4 regions of the Aureimonas mangrovi genome follow, and region 1 is predicted to be linked to each of the others. Evidence: riboswitches for the same ligand, from Rfam matches in the RefSeq annotation. Region 1 holds a riboswitch; each other region holds the start of a gene.
What was found. A riboswitch is a leader RNA that binds a small molecule or an ion and turns the genes downstream of it on or off. The one in region 1 is predicted to bind thiamine pyrophosphate.

Region 1 (4,287 bases):
GTAGATGCCGATGGACTTCACCAGGATGAAGCCGACGACCGCAACGGCGATCATCGCCCATTCGCGCGCGATCACCGAAAGATCTAGCGACATGCCGACGGCGAGGAAGAAGAGGCCGAGGAGGATGCCGCGGAACGGGTCGATATCGGCCTCGAGCTGGTTCTTGAAGGTGGATTCGGACAGGAACACGCCGGCGAGGAACGCGCCCATCGCCATCGAAAGGCCGCCCTCGTCCATGAGGAGCGCCGCGCCGAGGACGACGAGCAGAGCCGCCGCGGTCATCACCTCTCGAGCCTTTGCGCGCGCCAGCACCGCGAACATCGGATTGAGGAGGTAGCGTCCCACGAGGACGAGGACGGCGAGCGCGACGAAGGCGATCCCCATTTCCTGCCAGAGCGGCGTGGCCTCCTCCCCGCCACGCGGCCCGATGAAGGCAACGACCGCCAGAAGCGGCACGATGGCGAGGTCTTCCAGTAGCAGGATGGAGACTGCCCGCTGGCCGGCGGGCGTGGCGGTCTCGCCGCGCTCCTCCAGCATCTGCATCACGACGGCTGTGGAGGAGAGCACGAAACCGAGCCCGGCCACGAAGGCGACAGACAGCGGCAGGCCCGCGAAAGTGCCCGCGAGCGTCAGGAGCGTGCCGCACAGGGCGACCTGCGCGAGCCCCAGCCCGAAGATCTGGCGACGAAGCGCCCACAGACGCGCAGGCTCCATCTCGAGCCCGATGATGAAGAGGAGCATGATCACGCCGAATTCGGCGAAGTGCAGGATGCGCTCGGGGTCCTCAAATAGCGCCAGGCCGAAGGGCCCGACGACCAAACCCGCCGTGAAGTAGCCGAGGACAGGGCCGAGGCCGAGCCGCTTGAAGATCGGCACCGCGATGACGCCCGCTCCGAGTAGCGCAACCACCTGCGCCAGATCGTATCCACCGCCGCCTTCGACCGCCATTGCGCGCACCCCCGTGACCGCAACCACCTTAAACGCGCGATGGGATCATGACACAAGTTGCATTTCACGGGACGGTGAAGTGCACATTTCGCAACGCTCGCGGCTCTCCGGTAGGGCGATGTTGGGGGGCGATCACCACGGTGCGCACCTGAAAGTCGATCGTTTCCGCGCCGTATAGCCGCGCGTTAAAGACCGCGTGTCAAATCTCGTAGGCGGCGTCGAAGAAAGCCCTTTCGAGACGGACGGCACGCGTGAAAAGATCGCGGCACACCGCGTCCTCGTGCGGTCCGACGCGATCCAGCTCCGCACGCAGGAAGACCACGAAATCACGAAAGGCCGGGTTGTCGTGCAGCGTGATCCATTCGTCGTGGACGAAGTTGTCGGGACGCCGGGCGTCGGCGCGCATTGCCCATTCGAGATAGGACCACTCCGCAACGCACAGGACGCTCAGCGCGCCGGCGTAGGAGCGCATGGTGGCGGCCTCGCGCATGATCGCCTTGAAGCCGGCGGTCGGCTCCGTATCCGGTGTGGCCTCCCGCGTCCCATTGTCGACGCCGAGCGCTTCGAAGGAGCGCTCGAAATAAGTGTTCTCCTCGCCCGCGATCATCCCCCCGAAGCGTGCGAGGCGCAGCCGGGCCGTGAAATTGTCCGCGCTTGCCTGTGCGGCGCCGAGGAGCATCAGGAAGGCATCAAGGAAGCGGTGATCCTGCACGAGATACCGCGCCATGACCGCATCGTCGATCGTCCCGGCAAGAAGCTCGTCCACGAAGCGATGGCCGATCGTCGCCTGCCAGTCCTCGCTTGCGGCCTGCCGCAGTGCTTCCGTGAATCGCTCGTTCATCTGCGTCTCCCTTCATCGCCACGGGCGGCCGACGAGGGATGAGGCGAGGCGTCCCGTACGCGGTCCGCCGGTTCCCGTTCCTACGCCGGCATGACCCGGATCAGGTTCAAGGGTTCGGCGACCGCCGTCTCAGCGCCGCCTTCCTTTGCGAAAGCGGCGCACCCCTCGGAATGAGGCGAGGATGGGCGCGGGGAAGCACGCGTGTCAATCGTGCAACGTCAGATGCGGCCCTCTTCCACGCCGTGGCACGCGACGATGACGCCGTCCTGCGGTTTCATCAGCGGCGCCTCGCGCCGGCAGCGGTCGTTGGCGTGGGGGCAACGGGGGTGGAAGAAGCAGCCGGACGGCGGTGAGATCGGGTTCGGGATCTCGCCCTTCACCGGCGAGCGCTCGCGGCCGGTCATCTCCATGTCCGGCACGGAGTCGAGGAGCGAGCGCGTGTAGGGATGGCGCGCGCGCTCGAACAGCACCTTCGGCGGCGCGATCTCGCACAGGCGGCCGAGATAGAGGACGCCCACCTCGTCGGCCATGTAGTTCACCACCGCGAGATTGTGGGAGATGAACAGGTAGGTCAGGCCGAACTCGTCCTGCAGGTCCTTCATCAGGTTGAGGATCTGCGCCTGGACCGAGACGTCGAGGGCCGAGGTCGGCTCGTCGCAGACGATGAACTCCGGCCGGTTGGCGAGCGCGCGCGCGATGCAGATGCGCTGGCGCTGGCCACCCGAGAACTGGTGCGGATACTTGATCCCGTCCTCGGGCGAGAGCTTCACGACCTCGAGAAGCCGGCCGACCTCCTTGTCGATCTCGGCCTTGGTCGTGGCGATGCCGTAGGTCTTCAGAGGCTCGGCGATGATGTCGCGCACGCGCCAGCGAGGGTTCAGCGAGGCGTAGGGGTCCTGGAAGATCATCTGGAAGCGGCGGCGCAGTTCGCCGAGCTTGCGGGCATTGCCCTTGTCCCAGATGTCGACGGTGTCGAACTCCACTGCGCCCTTCGTCGGCTCGATCAGCCCGACGACCATGCGTGCGATGGTCGACTTGCCCGATCCCGATTCGCCCACGAGCGCGAAGGTCTTGCCCTTTTCGATCTGGAGCGTGACGTCGTCGACGGCCTTCACGCTCTGCTTGGGCTTGCGCTCGATGATGCGGTTGAGAAGGGGCGCCGAGACGTCGAACTCGCGCGAGAGATGGTCGATCTTCAGAAGCGCGCTCATGCCGTGGCGTCTCCATGGAGGAAGCAGGCGACGTCCGTCGCGCCGACATGGTTGAGGCCGGGCCGCTTGGCTGAACACATCGGCATTTCGCGCTCGCAGCGCGGATGGAAGGCGCAGCCGTTCGGGATGCGGTTGAGGCGCGGCATGGCCCCGGTGATCTGGCGCAGCCGCTCGTCGGTGCCCGCGATCGAGGGGATCGAGCCCATCAGGCCGGAGGTGTAGGGGTGCAGCGGATGCTGAAGCATGTCCTTCACCGGTCCGACCTCGGCGATGCGCCCGGCATACAGGACGGCAACGCGGTCGGCGGCCTCGGCGATCACGCCCATGTCGTGCGTGATGAGGATGGCCGAGGTGCCGCGCTCGGCGCAGACCTTCTTGAACACCGCGATGATCTGCGCCTGCAGCGAGACGTCGAGCGCGGTCGTCGGCTCGTCGGCCACGATGAACTCGGGCTCGGCGCACAAAGCGAGCGCGATGACGACGCGCTGGCGCATGCCGCCCGAGAACTGGTGCGGATACGAGTCCACCCGCTGGGCGGGCGCCGGAATGCCGACATCAGCCAGAAGGTCGATGGCGCGCTTTCGCGCATCGGCGGCTGAAACCGGAAGATGCGTGCGGATCGTCTCGATGAGCTGCTCGCCCACCGTGTAGAGCGGGTTGAGGCTCGTCAGCGGATCCTGGAAGACCATGCCGATGCGCTTGCCACGCAGGCGCCGCATCTCTTCCTCGGGCAGATTGTCGATCCGCTCGCCCTTGAGCAGGATTTCGCCGCCCGCGACGCGCCCCGGGGGGTCGATAAGGCCGATGATCGCCGAGCCGGTGATCGACTTGCCGGCGCCGGATTCGCCGACGACGCCGAGGATCTCGCCCGGCGCCACGTCGAACGACACCTTGTCGATGGCGCGCAGGGTTCCGCGCCGCGTGGGGAATTCCACGACGAGATCCTTCAGCGAAATGACCGGCGTCGCCTTGGCGACCTTGGCGGCCGCGACTTCGAGGACCGCGCTCATTTCGCCAGCCTCGGGTTCAGCGCCTCGCGCAGCCAGTCGCCCAGGAGGTTGATGGAGAGCGCGAGCGCAAGGAGCGTCAGGGAGGGGAACAGGAGAATCCACCATTCGCCGGAGAACAGGAAGCCCTGGCCGATGCGGATCAGCGTGCCAAGCGAGGGCTGGGTCGGCGGCACGCCGACGCCGAGGAAGGAGAGAGTTGATTCCGAGATGATCGCGAGCGCCAGCGAGATGGTGGCGATCACGAGGATCGGCTCGGTGACGTTCGGCAGGACGTGGC
Region 2 (4,287 bases), 1.1 Mb from region 1:
GCTGCGTGTCTATGGCACCGTCGCCAAGGACTGGGCGGACGTCTCGCCGCAGGAAGAAGTGGACCTCGCCTCGCTCCTCAACGGCGGCACGGCGGTGGCATGGAACGACGCGCATTACGGCCATCCGGCCAACATGCTGGCGCCGGGCACCGCGCCCGTCATGGCCGACGGCTGGGAAACAGCGCGGCGCCGCGTGCCGGGCAACGACTGGTGCGTCCTGAAGCTTGGCACCGCGGGCACGGTGGAGCGCGTCCATATCGATACGCGCCATTTCAAGGGAAATTTCCCCGATCGCTTCACCCTGCGCGCCAAGCGCCTCGGCTCGGATCCCTCCGCTGACGTCATCGAGGAGGCCTCGGCCGACTGGCCGCTCCTCGTGACCGAAACGAAGCTTTCCGCCGACGACCAGATCGAGATCACCACCGTCGAGCCGCTTGGCCCTGTCACGCATGTCCGGCTGGACATCTTCCCCGATGGCGGCGTCTCGCGCCTGCGACTCTTCGGGCGGCGCGAGGCATGAGCGGCAGGCTCGTCGCGCAGGAACTGACGGCCGATGCCTTCCGCCCCTTCGGCGAGGTGATCGAGCCGGACAACGCCAGCGAAATACAGCTCATCAACGGCGGCTCCACCACGCGCTTCCATGACATCGCGCCGGTGGAGCTCGGCGGCGGCCGCGCGCTGATCTCGATCTTCAGGGGCAAGCCCTTCGAGTTGCCCCTGAAGGTGGAGATGCTGGAACGCCACCCGCTCGGCAGCCAGGCCTTCGTACCGCTTCAGGGGCGCCCGTTCCTCGTCGTCGTCGCGCCCGACGAGGACGGCCGTCCGGGCGCGCCCGTCGCTTTCCTCTGCGACGGCAGCAAGGGCGTGTCATACGCCGCCGGCACTTGGCACCACCCGCTGATCGCGCTGGAGGAAGCGTCGGACTTCCTCGTGGTCGATCGCGGCGGGGAGGGCGTCAACTACGAGGAAGCCTTCTTCGACGAGCCCTATTCGCTGGAGAGCTCGGCCCGGTAGAGCACCGGCCAGTCGTCGGGCGATACGCCTCGGCACTCGCCCATCACGGACTGCTCGACCAGAGCCGGGCCGTCGGCGGTGAACGCGAAGCGCGTGTAGGAGCCGCAGTCGCCGATGCCGCGCCCGCGTGCGAAAGCCTCGAACGTGCGGCCGTCCTCGGCCAGCATCGGGTTGACCAGCGTGGAGCGCTGGTCGCCATCGGGCGACATCCCCTGTCCCTGCGGGCCGAAATCGGCCGGCGTGACCTCGCCTTCGCGCACGATCGAGAAATCGTAGGAGATGTTGTAGGCGCCCGCGCTCGAGCACACGCCCCACAGGCGCGTGCCGTCCTCGGCCTCCAGAACGTAGTCGCCGGCGGTCTCGGGGCAGTATTCGTCGCTTTCGGGAAGGCCCTCGGGCCGTTCGCCGGGCTCTGAAACCTCGCTGAGGGTCATGGCATCGACGGTGACGGCCGGTGGCGTCGGCGGGATCGTGTCGGCGGGGCGGTCGCCCCTCGCGACGAGCGCCCCGCTCGTGCCGGCGCGCTCCTGCATGGCGTCCATGTAGCGCAATGCCGCCGAGATGCCGGCGAGCGAGACGGGCACGCTGGTCTCGCCGAGCGAGACATCGAGGGTCTGCGCGGGCAACAGTGCGTCGATGAAGGCGACGTGATCGACCGGACCGAGCGCGGCCGAGACGATGCTCCCCTCCCCGGGCTCCGCGTCGAGTTCCATCACGGGCAGGGCCTCGCCGCCCGTCAACGACAGCTCGATCGTACCGCCTTCGCCGGCATCGTCGAGGATCGCGACGGAAACGTCCGGGCCGGATTCGGCGCCCGCCTCGCGCGTGATCTTCAGATAGGCGGGCGCTGGCGCGGCCTCGGGCGCGAGGCCGATGGCGGTGCAGTCCCAGCGGTTGTCGCAACCGACCACCCAGTCCCCGAAATACTTGATCTTGCCGGCCTCCTGCGCGAGCGCGGGGGTCGCGAGGAGGGCGGGAGCGATGAGGAGGAGCGGGCGCATGGCGGTCCTTTCGTCTGTGATCGGGCGATCCTGCCGCCCTCTTTCGGCAGTCTCGTGACGGTGGCCATACACGGCCTGCCGCGATAGGTTGAACCCGTCGACGGGGGCGTCCGCAAGCGCGGGCTGAGAAGCACCCTTGGAACCTGAACCGGATCATGCCGGCGGAGGGAGTCGAGAGGCGCAAGCGCGCCTTTCATCGCCCGCGCCCGAAAGGACAGACGCGATGAGAGCCCATCAGCCAGCCGCCCCCGATTTCGGCTCCCCGCTCTTTGCGGCGCTGCGCGCGGCGGCGGGTGACGACTGGAGCGCCTATGCGCGGCATGGTTTCGTCGAGCGGCTGGGCAACGGCACGCTGCCGCGGGCGGCCTTCCTGCACTATCTGCGCCAGGATTACGTTTTCCTGATCCACTTCGCGCGGGCGTGGTCGCTCCTCGCCTTCAAGTCGACGCGTCTCGAGGAGATGCGCCTCTGCGCCGCGACGGTCCACGCGCTCGTCGACACCGAGACGCGCCTGCATGTCGAGATCTGCGCGCGGGAGGGCATCGACGAGGCGGCGCTGGGGGCGACGCGCGAGGCGCCGCAGAACCTTGCCTATACGCGCTACGTCATCGACCGGGGCATGGCGGGCGACGGGCTCGACCTCCTCGTCGCGCTTCTGCCTTGCGTGCTCGGCTACGGCGAGATCGGCGCGCGCCTTGCCGCCGAGCACGGCACGCAAGGGCCCTATGGCGAGTGGGTCGCGACCTATGCCGGCGAGGAGTACCGGGAGACGTGCGCCGTTGTCGCGGCGCTGGCCGAGCGTCTCGGCGCGCGGCTGCTCGGCCCGGACGCATCTTCCTCGCCGCGCTGGCCGGAGCTGTGCGAGACCTTCGCCACCGCCTGCCGGCTGGAGGCGGACTTCTGGGCGATGGGCCTCTCGGCTGGAAATTAATCGAGCGGCACGATGTCCACCGTGTGCCAGGCGCTCTGTGCGCCCGTCGTCGTCACCACGCCGTCCACCGGCGCGACGTCGGCATAGTCGCGGCCGATGGCGGCTATGACGTGGTCCCCGACCGCCATGCATCCGTTCGTGGGATCGAAGCCGACCCAGCCGACGCTTGTGCCAAGCCACACGTCGACCCAGGCGTGCATGGCGTCAGCGCCTTCCAGGCGGGCCATGCCGGGCGGCGGCTCGGTGCGCAGGAAGCCCGAGACATAAGCGGCCGGGACCCCGAGACCGCGCAGGGCCGCGATCATTACATGCGCGAAGTCCTGGCAGACGCCCCGCCGCTGCGAAAAGACGCTCGCCACACTGGTGGAGACGTCGGTCGAACCGGCAACATAGGCGAAGTCCTCGCGGATGCCGCGGGCCAGCGCCAGAGCCGCGTCGGCGCCGTCTAAGTGACCCTGCGTGGCGCCGCGCGCATAGGCGGTGATCGCGCGGTCCGGGGTGACGAGCCGGCTCGGGCCGAGATGGTGGACGGGGCTCGCCCCTTCCGCATCGCGCACAGTGCGCGCCTCCTGGGCGATCGCGGCAAGGCCCGGTGCCGGGGCGGGTGCCCGGCGCTCGACGCGCACCCGAGCGCGCATCTCGGCGGTGAAGGCGTCATGCGCACCGGTGAGACGCAGATGGTCTGTCGCGTTGCCAAAGAAATCCGCCTCGCGAACCGCCTCGAAAGGCTGCGGCGAAAACGTCAGCGACAGGGACTCGACCGTCTGGCCACGATCGCCGCGCGGGCGGACGCGCAGGAGATGCCGCGCGCTGTTCACCGGCTGACCGTAGCGATAGCCCACGCGCAGGCGGATGTCGTATCTCATCGGATCTTGTCCCGCCCGCCCGACAGGCGGAAATAGCGTGCCGAGACCTCGTCGGAGATCGCGGCGAAGTCGCCCACAATGCGCGTGAGAAACGCCGGGTCGACCTCGATCGCGGCGGCGGTGCGCAGGCGCACGGCGAGCCGCGCGGCCCGCTTGCCGCTTCCTGTCGTCTCCCCGGCAAGGCCCGTCAGCCCGCCCTCCACGCCGTTCGCCTGAAAGGCGAGAGAGCGCGGATTGTGGGGGTCGAGGATCGACAGATCGACGACCGCCTCGCGCGACAGGTCGACCGAGAAGCGGCGGCGGTAGGTCATGCGGCTGTCGGTGAATTCCAGAACCGCTTCCAGCGCCCCCTCCGCGTTCTCGCGCGAGAGGAGCCGCGCGCCGACATGGGCGGTGGTCAGACCGCGTTCGAGCTGGCGGCCGAGCTGCAGGAAGCGCCAGCCCGTGAACTGGTACATGTTCTCGCGCACGAGCC
Region 3 (4,287 bases), 1.5 Mb from region 1:
CGAGATCGACGCCGTCAGGATCGCCATGAGCACGAGCAGCGGCCAGACCGGCCGCGCATAGTGCCAGACGAAGGGCCAGAAGGAGGCGGGCGGGCTCTTCGGCGAGTGCGAGGGGAACGGATCGACGAGCCGCTCGAAGAAGGTGAACATCTGTATTCCAGTCGGTGCGGGCAGGCGGCAGGCGGGCTCGCGCGCTGTAACGCAGGCGCAGCGCAGCCGATGCGCATATAGGTCTGCGCGCCGCGCTTTCACGCCGGCGCTCGCAAAGGCGAGGTGCAGGCCCTATCACGGCGCCATGACAGTTTCGATCGCCCTCTATCAGCCCGACATCGCCGGCAACACCGGGACCCTCATGCGCTTCGGCGCATGCATGGGCGTGGACATCGAGATCATCGAGCCCGCGGGCTTCGACCTGTCGGACCGGTCCTTGAAGCGCGCCGGCATGGATTACCTCGACGCAGCGCGACTGATACGCCATCTCGACTTTTCCGCCTTCGACCAGGCGCGACGTGCGAGCGGGCGCCGGCTCGTGCTGCTTACGACGAAGGCCAGCGAAGACTATCGTGACTTCGCCTTCGGCGCCGAGGATATTCTTCTGTTCGGGCGCGAGAGCGCCGGCGTTCCGGACCACGTTCACCAGACCGCCGATGAGAGGCTGACGATCCCGATGGCGCCGGGGACGCGCTCGCTTAACCTTGCCGTCTCCGCCGCGATGGTGACCGGCGAGGCACTGCGCCAGCTTCGACGTCCGCTCTCACTGATTTCATAGCGGCCCCGGTTCAAACCGGCGCCGAGCGCCCCACCTTCGCTGCGACGCAACAGGAACGGAGCAGGCGCAGCGAATGGCGTGGGATTTGGTATTGATAGCGGCGGGTCTCGTCTTCCTGTTCCTCGGCGGCGAGGCCCTCGTGAGGGGCAGCGTGTCTCTCGCGGCGCGATTCGGCCTTTCCGCCCTTCTCGTCAGCCTTGTGATCGTCGGCTTCGGCACCAGCGCACCGGAACTTCTCGTCTCGGTGCAGGCCGCGCTCGCCGGCTCGCCCGACATCGCGCTCGGCAATGTCCTCGGCTCCAACACCGCCAATATCCTCCTGATCGGAGGAACCGCCGCAGTGATCGCCCCGCTGGCTCTGGCCGGCGCGCATGTGAAGCGAGACGCGATCATGATGGTCGCCGCCTCTCTGGCCATCGTCGCGATCCTTTGGACGGGTACCGTCTCGCGCCTCTTGGCCCTCGCGATGGTGTCGGCGCTGATCGCCTATCTCGTCTTCGCCTATGTAAGCGAGCAACGCGACGAGGAGACGTCCGCCGCCCCGCCGCAGGCGAACCTCGGCCTCGCGATGTCGCTCTTGGCGGCGTTTGGGGGTATCGCAGCTCTCGTCTTCGGCGCCTCGCTGATGGTCGACGGAGCCACCGCTCTGGCGCGTGGCGTCGGGATCAGCGAGGCGGTCATCGGACTGACGGTGGTGGCTGTCGGCACCTCGCTGCCCGAACTGGCCGCCACCATCTCGGCGTCGCGCAAAGGTCAGACGGAGGTGGTTGTGGGCAACATCCTCGGCTCGAACGTCTTCAACCTCCTGGCGATCCTCGGCATCACCGCGCTTATCACCCCGATCCCGGTCGCCGCGCAGTTCGCGAGCTTCGACGCGCCCGTGATGGCCGGCGTCGCAGTCGTCGCGGCGATCGCGCTCCTCACGCTCAGGCGCATCGGCCGCACCGCCGGCGGAGCGCTCCTCGCCGCCTATGCCGGCTATGTCGCGATACAGGTCGTGTGAGACGCGGGCGGCGGTTTCACCCGGCGCACGGATGACGTAGTGTCGGCCTTGCGACAGGGGCGCCCCGCGATGCCGGGGCTGAGAGGACGGCGCGAGGCCGTCCGACCCTCAACAGCTGATCTGGATCATACCAGCGGAGCGAGGCGGCCATGTATGCAGGCGCACAGATTTCCCTTCACCCGATGAGCGCGGACTTCGTGTCGGTGATCATGAACGCGCTCGGAGCGCTCGATCCCTATCGCGAACGCATGCGCATCGAGACGGACGACATCTCGACGCATCTTTCGGGCGCGGCCGACGAACTTTTTCCCGCCATGCGCGACCTGTTCGCGGCGGCCGCCGCGACGGGCGAGCACGTCGTCCTTTCGGCCACGGTCTCGCGCGGCTGTCCCGGCGGCGCGGGAGAACCGGAAGGCCCCGAACCGGCCTTCGGCATGATCGAGCCGCTCTCCGCCAATATCGATGCGTGCCTTACAGCCGTCTCGGCCGCCCCCGTGCTCGGGCAGACCGTCGCCGCGCAGTTTGCCTATTATCCGCTGGGCGAGAATCGCCACATGGACGGAATCGAGGCGTGCATCGCGTTTCTGAGCAGATCCGGCGTGCTCGACAGGCCGAAGAATTTCGTCACCAAGCTGCGCGGCGACGCCGGGCCTGTCTTCGAGACGCTGGGCCGCTCCTTCCTGTGCTTCGCGCCGGCGCAGGCGCATGTGGCGATGGACGTGACCGTCTCGGCCAACAGCCCGAGCGCGCGTTGATCAGTCCGCGCTCGGCAGGCGGCGCATGGTGAACTCAACCTCGTCGCCCGGCAGGACGCGCCAGCTCTCCACCTCGGTCCAGTAGGCGGCCTTCGGGTAGCGCTCGAACCATTCGCGCGCCTTCAGCCGCGCTTCGCCGCGCGGCAGCGTGAAGGTCTCGCGCAGGAAACTGTCCCGCGCGCCGGCACGGTTCTTCCGGGCCCGCAGATGGCGGCGCAGATTCTCAAGCGGTGGAGGCGGCAGGCGGCTCATGGGCGGGCGGGCTCGTTCATCCAGCGGCTCTCGAGCCTTGAAGATAGGCGCGGCACAGCGCTTTGGCGAATCATTCCAAGGTCTTCCGCGATGGTCACGGACCTGTTACGCGAGAACGGAAAGGCGCCCGAACGGCGACGGCGCCGTTGCCGGAGGAACAGGTGCTGATGGAACGTCCCGAACTGCCGAAGGGCCTGCCGGAGAACATCTCCGAGAAGAAGGAACTCGCGCGGGTCTGGTTCGAGACGCTGCGCGACAAGATCATCACCGCGTTCGAGGCGCTGGAGGACGAGTTCGGGGAGGACACCGGCCTTCCCGCCGGGCGTTTCGAGCGCAAGCCCTGGACGCGCGAGGGCGATGGCGGCGGCGGCGTGATGTCGATGATGCACGGCCGCGTGTTCGAGAAGGTCGGCGTCCACACCTCCACCGTCCACGGCACGCTGTCGGAAGACTTCGCGCAGAACATTCCCGGCGCGGAGGAGGACCGCTCCTTCTGGGCGTCGGGCATCTCGCTGATCGCCCACATGCGCAATCCGAACGTGCCGGCGGTCCACATGAACACGCGCATGGTCGTGACCACCGGCCAGTGGTTCGGCGGCGGCGCCGATCTCACACCGGTGCTCGACAGGCGCCGGCGTGCCGACGATCCGGACACGCTCGCCTTCCACAAGGCGATGAAGTTCGTGTGCGAGCGCCACTCCGGCATCGTCAGCCACGACACGCTGAAGCAGTGGTGCGACGAGTATTTCTATCTGCCGCACCGCGACGAGCATCGCGGCGTCGGCGGCATCTTCTACGACTGGCTACATTCGCCCGCCGAGAAAGGCGGCTGGGATGCCGACTTTGCCTTCACCAAGGATGTCGGAAAGGCCTTCCTCGTGGTGTACCCACATCTGGTGCGGCAGAACGCCGCACATGCCTATACGGAAGCTGACCGCGACGAGCAGCTTGTGCGGCGGGGGCGCTACGTCGAATACAATCTGCTCTACGACCGGGGAACCCTGTTCGGGCTGAAGACAGGCGGCAATATCGAGGCGATCCTGTCCTCTCTCCCGCCGCTGGTGAAGTGGCCCTGAACGGCGCCGCAGCATGGGGCATGCGCCATTGTTTCATGTTGAAACATTCCGCGATAAGCGCATCTTAATCTCTCGTTAAGGCGTGACACGGGAGGCAGACATGTTCGAGCTGAAATGTGCAGGCGTCATACCGGGATGCGAGCGCGTGATCCGCGCCGAGAGCGAGGCCGAAGTGGTTCGGCGTGCTGTCGTCCAGGCCAAGCAGATGGGTGTCGATCGTATCACTCCCGTCATGCTGGATGCGCTGCGCGGCGCCACTGTCGAAGCGCGCCACTGAATAGAAACCACAACGATCGAACGCTTCGGGCGGGCCGCGCAGCGGCCCGCTTTTTCGCTGGCGCGGCGTGAGTCCTTTCGGACACACAACGACCGCTCCAACCCGTTGAATCCACGAATCGGACCTTGTGAAAACCGGACACGGTTTGCAAGCCG
Region 4 (4,287 bases), 220 kb from region 1:
CTGGGTGCCAGAGCGGCGGAACAGGTCGAACACGCGCTCGTGATCCTTCGGATCGATACCACGGCCGTTGTCCTGGATTTCGAAGATCATGCGCGGGCCGGACCTGCGGGCGCGCACGCGGATCTGCCCCGGGCGGCCGGGCTTGAGATACTTTACCGCGTTCTCGACGAGGTTGGAGAAGATCTGCTCGATGGCCACGCGGTCGGAGACGATCTTCGGCAGGCTGCCCTCCACGGTGATCTCGGCCCCCACCTCGTTCAGCCGATGCTGGAGCGTGTCGGTGATGCCGGCCAGCATCGCGTCCATGTCGAGCGGCTCGGGCGTGATGACGCGCCGTCCCTCGCGCGAAAGCCGCAGGATGGCGTTGATCAGCCGGTCCATCTTCTGGGTGGAGGAGCGGATGAAGCCGATCGCCTCCGGCAGGTCCTCCTTCGCCGCGTAGCGTGCCTCGGGCGTCACGAGGTCCGGCGCTTCGGTCTCGGCCTTGTCGATCAGCGCCGACAGTTCGCCCGTCGCCGCCTCGAGTTCGGCGGTGAAGCCCATCACGTTGACAAGCGGCGAACGAAGGTCGTGGCTGACGATGTAGGCGAAGCGCTGGATTTCGTCGTTGGCGCGCTGAAGGTCGGCGGTGCGCACGGCGACGGCGCCCTCGAGCATCTCGTTGAGCCCCGCGAGCGTGGTGCGCGAGCGCTCGAGAGCGGCGAGGTTGCGGCGGATGACGTAGATCGTGCCGGCGGCCATGACCAGAAGCAGGATGCCCGCAACGCCGAGGATGATGTAGGCGAGCGCCAGCGTCCGCTCACGCTCGATCACACGCTCGGCCAGAAGCCCCTGCTCACGCTCGACCATCTCGGAGATCACGCTGCGGATTTCCATGATGATCGCGACGCTGTTGTCCCCGTTAAAGAGGGTGCGCGGATCGAGTTGTGGGTCGGCGCGCAGCCGCTCCAGCGTCGTGCGGGCATTTGCGTTGTGCGCCTCGTCGAGCGCGCGCAATCGATCCAGAGCTGCTCTTTGCGAGGGATTGTCGGCGGTCAGCGCACCCAGCGCCTCGAGGATGGTCGCCTTGCGCTGGATCAACCTGTCGATGATGCCGGCATAGCTCTCGTCACTCGACAGGAGAAAGCCGCGCCGCGCCGTCGCCACGCGCTCGGCGGCGGTCTCGAACTCGCCCAGCGCCTTCTCGACCTCGTAGGTGTGGGCAACCAGATTGCCGCGCTGCTGCGTCTCGAGAAGCGCGACCGCGCCGGCAATCCCCACAACGACGAGAGCGGCGAAGCCGAAGACGATAGCGCCGACGACGGATCGGCCGAACGGCTTTGCGGAAGGCTTGATCAAGGCTGCGATTGACCCGTTGAACGCGAAACCCTGCCATAGCGGCCGCGCGGTGTGCGCGCCAGCCCTCTCGTCACCTTCGCGCGAAGTGGAGCACGGGCGGGGCAGGTGACTTGACGGCACCCATGCTTTGCGGGTGAGTGGGCGCCGGGCGGAGCGCCAAGGGAGAGACGACGGAAGACGATGCTGCAGGGCCTCTACGACTGGACCTTGAAGATGTCCCAGCATCGAAATGCCGAGCGCTCGCTGGCGGCGATGTGCTTTGCGGAAAGCTCCTTCCTGCCGGCCATGCCGGAGGTGATGCTCCTGCCGATGATCCTGGCGGATCGCACGCGCGCCTGGCGCCTCGCATTCGTCTGCACGCTCTGGTCCGTGCTCGGTGGCATCCTCGGCTACTTCATCGGTGTCTTCCTGTTCGAGAGCGTCGGCGAGCCGCTGCTCGCCTTCTACCGGATGACCGGCAGCTTCGAACGCATCGCCGAGGACTACAACGATCTCGGCTGGCTCATGGTGCTGATCGGCGGCGGCATCACGCCGGTGCCCTACAAGGTCATCACCATCCTGTCGGGCGTCACGCGGCTCGACTTCGCGGTCTTCGTCGGCATGAGCGTCGTCGCGCGATCGATCCGCTTCTACATCCCTTGCGCGCTCCTGTATTATTTCGGCCCGCAGGCGAAGGTCTTCCTGGAGAAGCGCATGTCGCTCGTCTTCTGGAGCTCGCTGGCGCTGATCGTCGGCGGCACGCTCCTTGCCGGATACATTCTGTAGAGGCTCCCGTTGACATGGGCGCGCGCCGCGATCATCTTCCCGCCCATCCGAGGGGTGCGCCCTATACGCGCTGAGATGGCGACATCGCCGAACCCTTGAACCTGATCCGGGTCATGCCGGCGTAGGGACGGGACATTGGTCGAAGTCGCATCTTCAAGCCGGGGCGGCTTTGCGCGCCCCCCATCCGCGAGTTGCCGCAGGAGCGGGGCTGCTCGCGCCGGGCTGAACTTTCTCGCCGGCTTCGCCACGATCCTCGCCATCTGGCAGTTCAGTATCTGGCTGATCGCGCCGCCGCATTTCATCCTGCCAGCGCCTGCCGCAGTCATCGAGGTGTTCGCGCAGCGCTCCGACTTCCTCCTGCGGCACGGGCTCGTCACGCTCGCCGAGATCGGCCTCGGCCTCCTCTTCGGCTCGCTTGCGGGCATCCTCGTCGCGTTGTCGGTCGCCTCGATCCCCGGTGTGCGCCAACTCGTCTGGCCAGCGGTGCTGGTGATCCAGGCGCTGCCGGTCTTCGCAGTGGCGCCGATCCTCGTCCTGTGGTTCGGCTTCGGCATGGCCTCGAAGGTGGTGATGGCCGCGCTCATCATCTTCTTCCCGGTTGCCTCCGCTTTCGCGGACGGCCTGCGCCGCACCGAGAGCGATGTCCTGGAATCGGCCGCGCTGCTCGGCGCCGGTCGCTGGCAGACGCTCGCACTTATCCGCATTCCCCTGGCGCTGCCGGGCCTCGTCTCGGGCCTTCGCGTCGCTGCCCCTCTTGCCCCGCTCGGCGCCGTGATCGGCGAATGGGTGGGCGCCTCGGCCGGGCTCGGCTTCATCATGCTGCAGGCGAATGCCCGCATGCAGACCGACATCCTCTTCGCCGTTCTCGTCATTCTTGCCGCGCTGACGCTGGCGCTGCGCTTTGCCGTGGACGAACTCGCCGCGATCCTCGTGCCCTGGGCGCGCGAGGCCGAATGACCGCAAGGACCTCGATCATGTCGCTGAACCGCCTCCTCCTCGTCGCCGGCGCGCTCGCCGGCCTCGTCGCCGCGCCCGCGCGTGCGCAGGAGCCGGCCGCTCCCGAGCCGGCCTCGCTGACGGTGCTCCTGGAATGGTTCGTGAACCCCGACCACGCGCCGCTCGTGATCGCCGAGGAACTCGGCTATTTCGAAGAGGCTGGGCTCGACGTCTCGCTGATCGCGCCGTCCGACCCGTCTGCGCCGCCGCGCCTCCTGGCGGCGGGCCAGGCCGACATGGCGATCCATTACCAGACGACGCTCTATCTCGATCACGCTGCCGGGCTGCCGCTGAAGCGCTTCGGCACGCTGGTGGAGACGCCGCTCAACATGATCATGGTGCGCGCAGACGGGCCGGTCGAGACGCTGGCGGACCTGCGCGGCAAACGCATCGGCTATTCCGTCTCGGGCTTCGAGGAGGTGATGGTGAGCACCATGCTCGCCTCGCAGGGGCTGGAGCCCGACGACATCGAGTTCATCAACGTCAATTTCGCGCTCTCGACCTCGCTCCTGTCGGGACAGGTGGATGCGGTGGCCGGCGCCTACCGCAATTTCGAGATGACGCAGATCCGCCTCGCGGGAGGGGAGGGGCGCGGCTTCTTTCCTGAAGAGAACGGCGTGCCGCCCTATGACGAACTGATCTACGTGACGCGCGACGACCTCATCAACGATCCCCGCCTGCCGCGCTTCCTCGACGCGGTGGAGAAGGCGACGCTTTATCTGACCAACCATCCGCAGGAGGCGTGGGAAGCCTACGCTAGCGCCTATCCGGATCTCGACGACGAGCTGAACCGGCAGGCCTTCACCGACACGCTGCCGCGCCTCGCCAAGCGACCGGGCGCGCTGGACACGCGCCGCTACGAGCGCTTCGGCCAGTTCCTCGAGGACGCGGGGCTTCTCGACACGGCGCCGGCGGTCGGGGAGATCGCGGTGGAGCTGCGATGATCGATCTTCCGATCCGGGCCGGCGCGCTCCTGACGGCCTTGCGCGAGAGACGTCCGCGCGTCCACTGCCTGACGAACTCGGTTGTGCAGAAGTTCACGGCCGACGGGCTCTCCGCGCTCGGCGCGGTGCCCTCGATGACGCAGAGCCTCGACGAGGTGGCCGACTTCGCTGTGAGCGCCGATGCGCTTCTCGTCAATCTCGGCACGCTTGATCCCGCGCGCCGCGACGCGATCGACATCGCGCT

Region 2: it holds a riboswitch for thiamine pyrophosphate, as region 1 does, so the genes downstream of both, H1343_RS16190 (TenA family protein) here and H1343_RS04560 (TenA family protein) in region 1, are expected to answer to the same signal.
Region 3: it holds a riboswitch for thiamine pyrophosphate, as region 1 does, so the genes downstream of both, H1343_RS14345 (YkoF family thiamine/hydroxymethylpyrimidine-binding protein) here and H1343_RS04560 (TenA family protein) in region 1, are expected to answer to the same signal.
Region 4: it holds a riboswitch for thiamine pyrophosphate, as region 1 does, so the genes downstream of both, H1343_RS03515 (ABC transporter permease) here and H1343_RS04560 (TenA family protein) in region 1, are expected to answer to the same signal.

Annotation. Positions count from the first base shown of each region.
Region 1 is NZ_CP059692.1:966,208-970,494, reverse strand. Features, by position in the region: gene H1343_RS04565 (monovalent cation:proton antiporter-2 (CPA2) family protein) at 1-948, opposite strand, end outside; gene H1343_RS04560 (TenA family protein) at 1,148-1,789, opposite strand; TPP riboswitch at 1,850-1,965, opposite strand; gene H1343_RS04555 (ABC transporter ATP-binding protein) at 2,008-3,000, opposite strand; gene H1343_RS04550 (ABC transporter ATP-binding protein) at 2,997-4,010, opposite strand; gene H1343_RS04545 (ABC transporter permease) at 4,007-4,287, opposite strand, start outside.
Region 2 is NZ_CP059692.1:3,349,428-3,353,714, reverse strand. Features, by position in the region: gene alc (allantoicase) at 1-520, shown strand, start outside; gene H1343_RS16200 (ureidoglycolate lyase) at 517-1,014, shown strand; gene H1343_RS16195 (DUF1176 domain-containing protein) at 987-2,015, opposite strand; TPP riboswitch at 2,108-2,202, shown strand; gene H1343_RS16190 (TenA family protein) at 2,239-2,946, shown strand; gene H1343_RS16185 (transglutaminase family protein) at 2,943-3,812, opposite strand; gene H1343_RS16180 (circularly permuted type 2 ATP-grasp protein) at 3,809-4,287, opposite strand, start outside.
Region 3 is NZ_CP059692.1:2,979,627-2,983,913, forward strand. Features, by position in the region: gene H1343_RS14330 (ABC transporter ATP-binding protein) at 1-150, opposite strand, end outside; gene H1343_RS14335 (tRNA (cytidine(34)-2'-O)-methyltransferase) at 296-769, shown strand; gene H1343_RS14340 (calcium/sodium antiporter) at 843-1,772, shown strand; TPP riboswitch at 1,818-1,931, shown strand; gene H1343_RS14345 (YkoF family thiamine/hydroxymethylpyrimidine-binding protein) at 1,922-2,527, shown strand; gene H1343_RS14350 (hypothetical protein) at 2,528-2,779, opposite strand; gene hemF (oxygen-dependent coproporphyrinogen oxidase) at 2,947-3,855, shown strand; gene H1343_RS14360 (DUF1059 domain-containing protein) at 3,956-4,132, shown strand.
Region 4 is NZ_CP059692.1:748,882-753,168, forward strand. Features, by position in the region: gene H1343_RS03505 (sensor histidine kinase) at 1-1,338, opposite strand, end outside; gene H1343_RS03510 (YqaA family protein) at 1,519-2,103, shown strand; TPP riboswitch at 2,144-2,248, shown strand; gene H1343_RS03515 (ABC transporter permease) at 2,326-3,060, shown strand; gene H1343_RS03520 (ABC transporter substrate-binding protein) at 3,078-4,043, shown strand; gene H1343_RS03525 (hydroxyethylthiazole kinase) at 4,040-4,287, shown strand, end outside.